2 regions of the Phocaeicola dorei genome follow, and region 1 is predicted to be linked to the other one. Evidence: riboswitches for the same ligand, from Rfam matches in the RefSeq annotation. Region 1 holds a riboswitch; the other holds the start of a gene.

Evidence for each region. A riboswitch is a leader RNA that binds a small molecule or an ion and turns the genes downstream of it on or off. The one in region 1 is predicted to bind cobalamin.
Region 2: linked by a shared signal. The riboswitch ahead of GKD17_RS03990 (TonB-dependent receptor plug domain-containing protein) and the one ahead of GKD17_RS10790 (TonB-dependent receptor) in region 1 are both predicted to bind cobalamin.

What each region holds. Positions count from the first base shown of each region.
Region 1 is NZ_CP046176.1:2,582,806-2,587,408, forward strand. Features, by position in the region: gene GKD17_RS10790 (TonB-dependent receptor) at 1-1,201, opposite strand, end outside; cobalamin riboswitch at 1,255-1,461, opposite strand; gene GKD17_RS10795 (putative transporter) at 1,613-3,301, opposite strand; gene GKD17_RS10800 (cobyrinate a,c-diamide synthase) at 3,590-4,603, shown strand, end outside.
Region 2 is NZ_CP046176.1:1,034,865-1,039,467, reverse strand. Features, by position in the region: gene GKD17_RS04015 (bifunctional 3-deoxy-7-phosphoheptulonate synthase/chorismate mutase type II) at 1-68, shown strand, start outside; gene GKD17_RS04010 (prephenate dehydrogenase) at 73-846, shown strand; gene GKD17_RS04005 (hypothetical protein) at 909-1,103, opposite strand; gene GKD17_RS04000 (DUF2089 family protein) at 1,103-1,384, opposite strand; gene GKD17_RS03995 (alpha/beta hydrolase) at 1,386-2,357, opposite strand; cobalamin riboswitch at 2,621-2,848, shown strand; gene GKD17_RS03990 (TonB-dependent receptor plug domain-containing protein) at 2,914-4,603, shown strand, end outside.

The sequences.
Region 1 (4,603 bases):
TTATGCTAAGATTGTGATTGCGGGTCCGTTTGCGCACTTGCTCTTCACCTGCTTTTCCATTATAAGTTTTATTGTCTTTAAAAAAACAATAAGAGGAAGAAAAATGATCGGCGTAATAGTCTGCGGTAATATAATTCCCTTTACTTATCATGTATTGGGTACCAATACCATAATTAAAGGTTTCATGCAATATGTTGTAGTCGTATGCTTCATAAGGGCGGCGTGTCTTGTTGTCATAATATCCGCCGCGGGCATAAAAGGAGAGTTTGTCGGTAGCATCAAAAGTGAATTTTTGATTGACAGTATTTGCATAGAATCCTGTAGAAGCTACTTTCCCGGTTTCTTCCAGTTCATGAGTTTTGGAGTTCTCTTCGTATGGATTCAGTTGCCATCCCTCGGCCTGCTGACGGCGGTAAGAGGTGTAGGAGCCGAACTTGCCGGTATTGACATCTGCGTTTACGGACTGGGTAAAACGTCCTTTACTGGCATAACGGGTATCGCTGGAAACATTGATAGCATTTTTTGCATCATCAGTAATAATGTTGATTACTCCTCCGATAGCATTTGTTCCGTAAAGAGCGGAAGAGGCACCGTTCAATATTTCAATACGTTTGATTTTGGCAACATTGATTCGGGCGTAAGTATCATCTCCATACAGGCGTTTGCCATTTTCCAGAAAAATGAAATAATCATCAGGCAATCCATTAAGACTCAATGTTGTACCCATACCGTTGGTCATACTTGAGAAAGATGGGGTCAACTTTTGTAAGGCCTCGTCCAGCGATGTTACACTGGCATTACTTAAATCCTTTGCGGTGATAACGGAAACAGGCACGGGACTATCCGTCATGCGGTGGTGTGTTCCTGTTCCGGTTACTACTACCTGGCCTATATTGGTAAAACTGTCTTGTAGCTTGATAAGAAGATTTTTTTCACCCCCTTTTGTGGTGACAGATTTGGGTGTGTAACTGACATGCGTGATTCTTAATACATGTTTTCCATCAGGAAGATTGTTGATATTAAACTCGCCTTTACCATTTGTGGTGCATCCTGAAAGGCTTTGGTCAATACGAATATTAGCCCCCACTACAGGTTCGTTGGTATCGGCACTCACAATCTTTCCACTGATACTGACTTGTGCCAGTACGTCAATAGCCAGACAGCTTAAAGTAATTGCTGTCAATAATAATTTTACTTTCATCGAAAGAATTTAAGAATTAATAATTGGCTTTCCTGACCCCGGGAGAGCGTGATTATCTATGTTTTGATTTGGCAGGTTTCCTGGCTTCACCCTGAAAAGCGCCTTCCCATTTCTTCATTTTCGAAACAGTGGCATAGCGAGAGTTGCTTTTCATCAAATGGGTTTCACAGTAGCGGGCACTGCTTCGGATTCCACAACCGAATTCCCTTTTATACAGATAGAGAAAAAATATCTGTATCACCAAACCGGGCGCAAAGGTAGACAATTATTTTATATATGTTTTAAGATTAGTGAAAAAATGACTGCTTAAAACGGAGAGAATATTGAAAAGAGGAGGGGATTTTGAACCGTAGAAGTGAATTTGATTCACTCCTACGGCAATATGAATTTGCAATAATTCGGATAGTGATTTCAGGCAAGCGCCAATATTAATATTTGTGCTGTAAGCACACGTAAAAACATGGTGAGCGGATAAACTGTGGCATAACCTACTGCCGGAGCGTCACAAGAGGTCAAATCATTGGAGTAGGCTAATGCGGGCGGATTGGTGGTGGCTCCGGACAATACTCCGATCAAGGTGTAATAGTTCAGTTTATAAACATATCGTCCTATTATTCCTACAATCAGTAAAGGCAGCAGCGTAATAATGGCGCCGTATGCTATCCATACATATCCGCCTTCGTTAATAATTGTTTCGATGAATCCTTTACCGGCTCCTAATCCTACGCAAGCAAGGAAAAGTGAGATACCGATTTCACGTACCATCAAATTGGCACTTATGGTGGTATAGGTTATCAATTTATAATGTGGTCCGAAACGGCTTATCAGGATGGACACAATAAGGGGGCCTCCTGCCAGTCCCAGTTTTACCGGTTGAGGGATACCGGGGAATAAAAAAGGAGTGCTTCCTAAAATACACCCTAATGCGATGCCTAAGAAAATAGGAATCAGGTTGGGATGATTCAAACGTTTCATGGAATTACCTAGAATCTTTTCGGCATGGGCTACAGCCAGTTCGCTACCCACAATCTTTACCCGGTCACCCATTTGCAATTGCAGGTTGGGAGTGGCCACAAGGTCTACACCCGAACGGTTTACACGGGTAATGCTTGCTCCGAAGTTATTCCTGATTTTTAGTTGAGCCAATGTCTTGCCATTCAATTCAGGCTTGGTGATCAGAATTTTTCTGGAAATAAGTTGTTTGTTCTGGAAATCCCATTCCACATTCACTTGTTTTCCAAAAAATACAGTGATAGCTTCTACATCTATCGGATTGGCGATAACAAGGATTTCATCGTGCATGTGAAATACTGTAGTGGAGTTCACTAGTTCTGTTTGTTTGTCTCCGTCACAATGCCGTATGCGTGAAATCACAAAATCACGATTCACCAATGGCTTGATTTCTTTTATTGTTTTACCTTCTACGGCTTCATTGCGTATTTCTAGTGAGATAGGGCGTACGGTCAGTTCTTGTAGATGTCCCAATCCCCGTTCCGCATCGGCTTCTTCGGTTTTTGTGTTGATGCGCAGGATATATTTCAATGCCAGCAGGGAGAGAATACATCCTACTACACCCAGTGGATAGGCTACGGCATATCCCAGTGCTATTTCGGGAGCGTCTATACCATTCAGATCACTGTTTGCTTGCTGTGCGGCACCTAGTCCCGGGGTATTTGTTACAGCACCCGAAAGAATTCCTACCATTGTGGTAATGGGGACACCTGTTATGAAATGGAGTATAATGGTGATGGTCACACCTAAAAATACAACCATCATGGCAAGCAGGTTTAGTGTGAATCCTCCTTTTTTGAATGCTGAGAAGAAACCGGGACCCACTTGTAGTCCGACTGAGTAGACAAATAATATCAGACCGAACTCTTTTAAGAAATGCAACAGATGTTCGTCCAGGTTCAGATTGAAATGACCGAATACAATTCCTACAAAAAGTATCCAGGTTACTCCCAATGAGATACCTGCCACTTTTATTTTTCCTAACATGATACCGAAAGCAATGACCAGTGAAAGAATAAGTACGGAATGTGCTACTCCGCCGCCCCATAAATTAGGGTACCCTTCAAAGAGATTTCTAAAAAGTTCCATAATTCATTATCTAGTTTAATTATTTATAGTATCAATTTTATAATTCAAAAAGTTGTCTTTCAAAATATTAGAGTAGGTTTTATGGGATAGGATGCTTCGTTTTATAGCTGTCATCCCGGCAAAATGACTGCAAAGGTAGCTTATTTAATTGATAAACCATAAAACTTTAATTGCTTTCTAAGGATATTTACTTGATATGTCGGAATTATGAATTAATCTGTTATTCTAATTTCGATAATTTGCAATTTGCACTATCTTTGTATCCGTTTTTAAAAGAAATACTAAAGAATGAAGCCACAATTACTCATAGGGGCCGCTACATCGGGAAGCGGAAAAACGACTTTTACGATGGGGTTGCTGCGGGCATTGCACAAACGAGGCCTGCGAGTACAGCCTTTTAAATGTGGTCCTGATTATATTGATACACAATTTCATACGCTGGCTGCTGACCATGAGTCGGTGAATTTGGATATTTGGATGGCATCAAATACCCATGTACAACATCTGTATAATAAATATGGAGATGGAGCCGATGTATGTGTAACCGAAGGAGTGATGGGATTGTTCGACGGTTATCAAAGAATGCAGGGAAGTAGTGCTGAAATAGCCAGATTGTTGAATATCCCTGTAGTGCTTATAGTAAGTGCGCGTTCTACAGCTTATTCTGTGGCTCCGTTAATTTATGGTTTCAAGCATTTTAATCCGGCTGTGAAGATTGCAGGTATTGTTTTCAATCAAGTATCATCTCCTTCTCATTTCGCTTATTTACGTGAGGCTTGTGTTGATGCAGGAGTAGAGTGTTTGGGATATCTGCCTATGACAGAAGGGTTGAAAATTCCATCCCGGCATTTGGGTTTGACATTGACAGCCAAACGTTCCATGAACACCTTAATAGAACAGGCTGCGGAATTGGTTGAGAAATATGTGGATTTGGATAAGCTGCTGAGTATTTGTCATCGTAATTTCCCGTGTCGGTATACATTGCCTTATAGTTCTGAGATAGGGGTGGAAAGTTTTGCTCCTTCTGCTAAAAAGATGAAGATAGCCATAGCGCGGGATCCGGCTTTCAACTTTATCTATAGAGAAAACATAGACCGCTTGTCTGCGCTAGGAAGCATTACTTATTTCAGTCCTGTATATGGTAGTGATTTGCCGGATGCTGATTTGGTTTATTTACCCGGAGGATATCCGGAATTGTTTGCCCGTCAACTGCATCGGCGCAAAAAGTTAATGGAAGCATTAAGAACCTATGCAGAGGAGGGGGGGAAGATTTTGGCCGAGTGTGGAGGTATGATGTTTCTC
Region 2 (4,603 bases), 1.5 Mb from region 1:
TTAAAAAAGTATTCGAAGCCATCCACGAAGAAAGCGTAAGGCAACAAATGGAAATCATAAATAAGTAAACCGATGAGAATATTAATTTTAGGAGCCGGTAAAATGGGCTCCTTCTTTACCGATGTATTGAGCTTCCAGCACGAAACCGCCGTATTTGATGTAGACCCGAAACGCCTTCGTTTTGTTTACAATACCTACCGATATACCACACTCGAAGAGATTGAAGAATTCAAGCCCGAACTGGTTATCAATGCGGCAACCGTGAAATATACACTGGATGCTTTTCACCAAGTATTGCCTGCTCTCCCCAAGGATTGCATCATCAGCGATATTGCCTCGGTAAAGACCGGACTGAAAGAATTTTATGACCAATGCGGATTCCGTTATGTGTCTACTCACCCCATGTTCGGTCCCACATTTGCCAACCTAGACAAACTGAGCACCGAAAATGCCATCATCATCAGCGAAGGGGACCATTTGGGTAAAATCTTCTTCAAAGACTTATACCAAAACCTTGGTCTGAATATCTTTGAGTATACCTTCGACGAGCACGATGAGACAGTGGCCTATTCACTGTCTATCCCTTTTGTTTCCACTTTTGTTTTTGCGGCAGTGATGAAGCATCAGGACGCTCCCGGTACTACTTTCAAACGCCACATGAAGATAGCTAAAGGAGTACTAAGCGAAGACGACTACCTGTTGCAGGAAATTTTATTCAATCCCCGCACCCCGGCACAGGTAGAAGGTATCCGTACAGAATTAAATGAGCTGTTGGATATCATCAACAAGAAAGATGCTGCGGGGATGCGTGCCTATCTTAGCAAGATTCGAGAAAAGATTAAATAACGCATCAGTATAACATAGAAGAGGATGTCAAAGCTCCAACAAGACTTTTTGCATCCTCTTTTTTATTTTATCCATAAAAATGATTTATCAACATATGGCACAACAGCCACACAATCAGATGCTCTGCCGCATAACACCACCAGGCAGGATTGGGACCGGACCGAAATGAGGCCCCCCAACGCTCCCCATACCAATGCCCACATACCGGCAATCTGTATAAACTGATTCACCGCTTTGCCTATCATTTTATTTCCCATTACTCATCCATTTTAGAAAGTCTATCAATTAAATCGTCCAAGATATTTCTCACCGTAGGGTAACTGACCCCCATACTTTTCGCCATGCCCTTCAAACTTCCGCTCGATTTGACAAACGCAAGAATAAACTGCTGCTCTTTATCTGAAAGCCGTGCCAGCACAGGCAGTTCAAAATCTCCGCACACTTCCGTGCGGCATTCTCCACAGAAAAGCCTACCCACCCTCAACGGTGCATTACACGCAGGGCATTGCAACGGCAAACGTTTCTTTATTTCTCCCATATCATTTCAGTTTTTTCACAAATGTACTGACAGAAGCTATCAAAGCATTGTTCACCGGCAGAGAAGGATTCCCATAAGTAAGCATCTGCTGCTGTACGGCCTTTGACTCACAATCTTTCAGCACATGGTTCATCTTATCAATCAAAAGCAGCTCGGCAGCCGGGCAACCCTTTTTCAGAAATTCGGCATCCTCCACCGATACCTGAATATCATTTTTACCCTGAACAATGAGAACCGGCACTTTGACGGAAGCAATCACCGTCCGGGGATTATACTTGAACCAGGAAATCAAATAAGGCTGGACAGAAGCCCGATACAATGATTGCAGATAAGCCGGCACGTCACTCACTTCCTTGCCGTTTTTCAAAGACCCGTTAATGGATGCCACCTCTTTCCGCACCGCTTCCGGATTCTGTTGAGCGGTCACTTGCGCCTCTATAATCTCGTAGGCAGGACGACCCGCACCGGCAATCGAGATATAGCCTTTCACCTTCGGCCGGTTCTGACAGGCCAACATTCCAATCAGCGCCCCTTCGCTATGTCCTGCCACCGTGATCGTCGTAAAACGTTTCTCTTTCGACAGGTAATCAATCCAGCCAGTTACATCGTTCACATAATCTTCAAAACGAAGTTTCGCTTCCTCCTTACCAGCCGACGCACTGGTTCCTATCCCCCGCTTGTCAAAGCGCAAGGAAGCGATGCCGTTTGCCGCCAAGCCTTCTGCCAGGAACTTCAACGAATTATTCCTCAAATTGCCAATGGCTGAATTACCATCCATATCCGTAGGTCCGGATCCGGCTATAATAAGCACCACCGGACAGGTTTTCACCCCACCGGGCAAAAGCAGTTTTCCTTTGATTTGTCCTTCCTTGGTGTTCAACACCACATTTTCTTCCAAAGGAAGCACCTGTGCCCGACAACAAAGACCGCACAGGAAAAATAAACCGGCTAAAATAAAATTCAAATGTTTCATCTATTACGTATTTTAAGATTATTCATTTAACAAATATAGTGATTATATTGAATAAAGCGAATCAATATTTGAATGTTGTTAAGCATCAGTTTTATTTTATTCAATACTATTTCATTTTATCTTCAACATGGATAGAATCAACTAGTTTTGCCACTAAAAAAGAACCGTTACACACGCCTACTTTTGCTGGGAAAGAAATAAATCTGCAACTAATTTCAAAAAAGGATTTTTTATCATTTCCCTTTTCTTATTCATCCAAACAAACTATCTTTGCCACGTTTTGTTCCGCGTACCTCCGACTGATGCGAGGAAGCGGATGAAAAGGGAATCAGGTGCAAGTCCTGAACAGTCCCGCTGCTGTAAGCTCCATCTACCCCTATAAGGGGATAGGTTTATTTATCCACTCACGCCACTGCCTGTATATATAATTAAGGTGGGAAGGCAAGTAAACAGGAGTAAGTCAGAAGACCTGCAAAACGTAAAGTCATCGACCGTCGCTTTCGAGGAAAGAGCAGCGGTAAGAATGCGGTATTTATTCATTAATATGTTTTTTTAAATGAAAGGAAATAACCAGGCTTATAAGCTATGGCTTTGTCTGCTTTGCAGCTTTATCCTATTGCCGCTTGAAATACAGGCACAGGAGAAAGGAGATTCCATTACCGGGAAAGTGCATAAAATAGACGAAGTTACGGTTACGGCTGAACGTACCAAGCAACAGGTTAAAAGTAGCAGTCCCTTCCAACAACTCGACAAGAAGCAATTGCAACAACAAGGCATTACGGATATTGCTGATGCTTTACGTCGCTTCTCAGGAGTCAACATAAAGGATTATGGGGGTGCAGGAGGAATGAAAACTATCTCCGTTCGGAGTTTAGGAGCCAAACATACAGCCGTAGTTTATGACGGGGTTACACTCAGTGATTGTCAAAGCGGACAAATAGACTTGTCTCGTTTCTCTATTGACAATATCCAGCAAATTTCACTGACCATTGGGGACAATGAAGATATTTTTGTACCGGCACGTACAGTTGCTTCTGCTGCCGCCTTAAAATTACAAAGCATATCCCCGGATTTTTCAAACAAAAAAAATCACTTGACGGGACAGATAAAGACAGGTTCTTTCGGGATGATTAATCCCCTTATCCGCTACGAACAAAAGTTTAACGAAAAGATTTCAGCATCTACCACTGGTGAATTTATGAGGGCAGATAACCTATATCCTTTCACTTTAGTCAACGGAGATTATGTTTCCAAAGAAAAACGCTATAACAACAACATTCAAACCTACAGAGGAGAACTGAATCTTTACATCAGCCCTAATAACAGAAGCACACTGAACGGAAAGATTTATTATTACGATACAAATCAGCAATTACCCGGTGCAGTCATTCTTTACAACGCGAAAAGCCGTGAGAAGTTACGCGAACGAAATTTCTTTTCACAAGTACATTACCGTACTTATTGGGAAAATAATCTTTCTTTGTTAATCAATGGGAAATTTAACTGGAGCCAATCTCATTACCACGATGAAGGAGGAAAATACCCCGGAGGAGAATTAAACGACCGTTATTTCCAACGAGAATACTATACATCAGGAGCATTACTATATACTCCGACTAGTCACTGGAGCATGGTTTATGCGGCAGATTACATATATAATAACCTAAATGCCAATACTCCTAACAATACAAGCCCTTACCGGCATTCTATATTACAAACAGCAACTCTCCGATATCAAACTGATAACATAACAGCTGTTGCCATACTACTCGGATCGATATATCTTAATGGTGCAAAAGAAGGAAACGGAGCTGAGAACCGGCGAAAATTATCCCCTTCCTTCTCTTTTTCATGGAAACCTTGTACAGACGGACAGCTATACCTTCGGGCTTCCTATAAAGACATATTCAGAGTGGCTACTTTTTCTGAAAACTACTTTGACCGGATGGGTAGCCGTGATCTTCGTCCCGAAAAGGCTCAACAATATAATATAGGTATCACTTACCAGAACAACTTTACAAGCTGGCTACCAGCAATCAGTCTGACATTGGATGGGTATTATAATAAGGTAAAAGATAAAATTGTGGCAATGCCCTATAATATGTTTATCTGGAATATGGTAAATTTAGGCAAAGTAGAAATTTGGGGAGTAGATGCCAATATAAACACCACTTTCCAACTTGCAAAACATTATTCCTTACTATTGACTGGAAACTATACCTATCAATATGCAGTAGATAAAACAG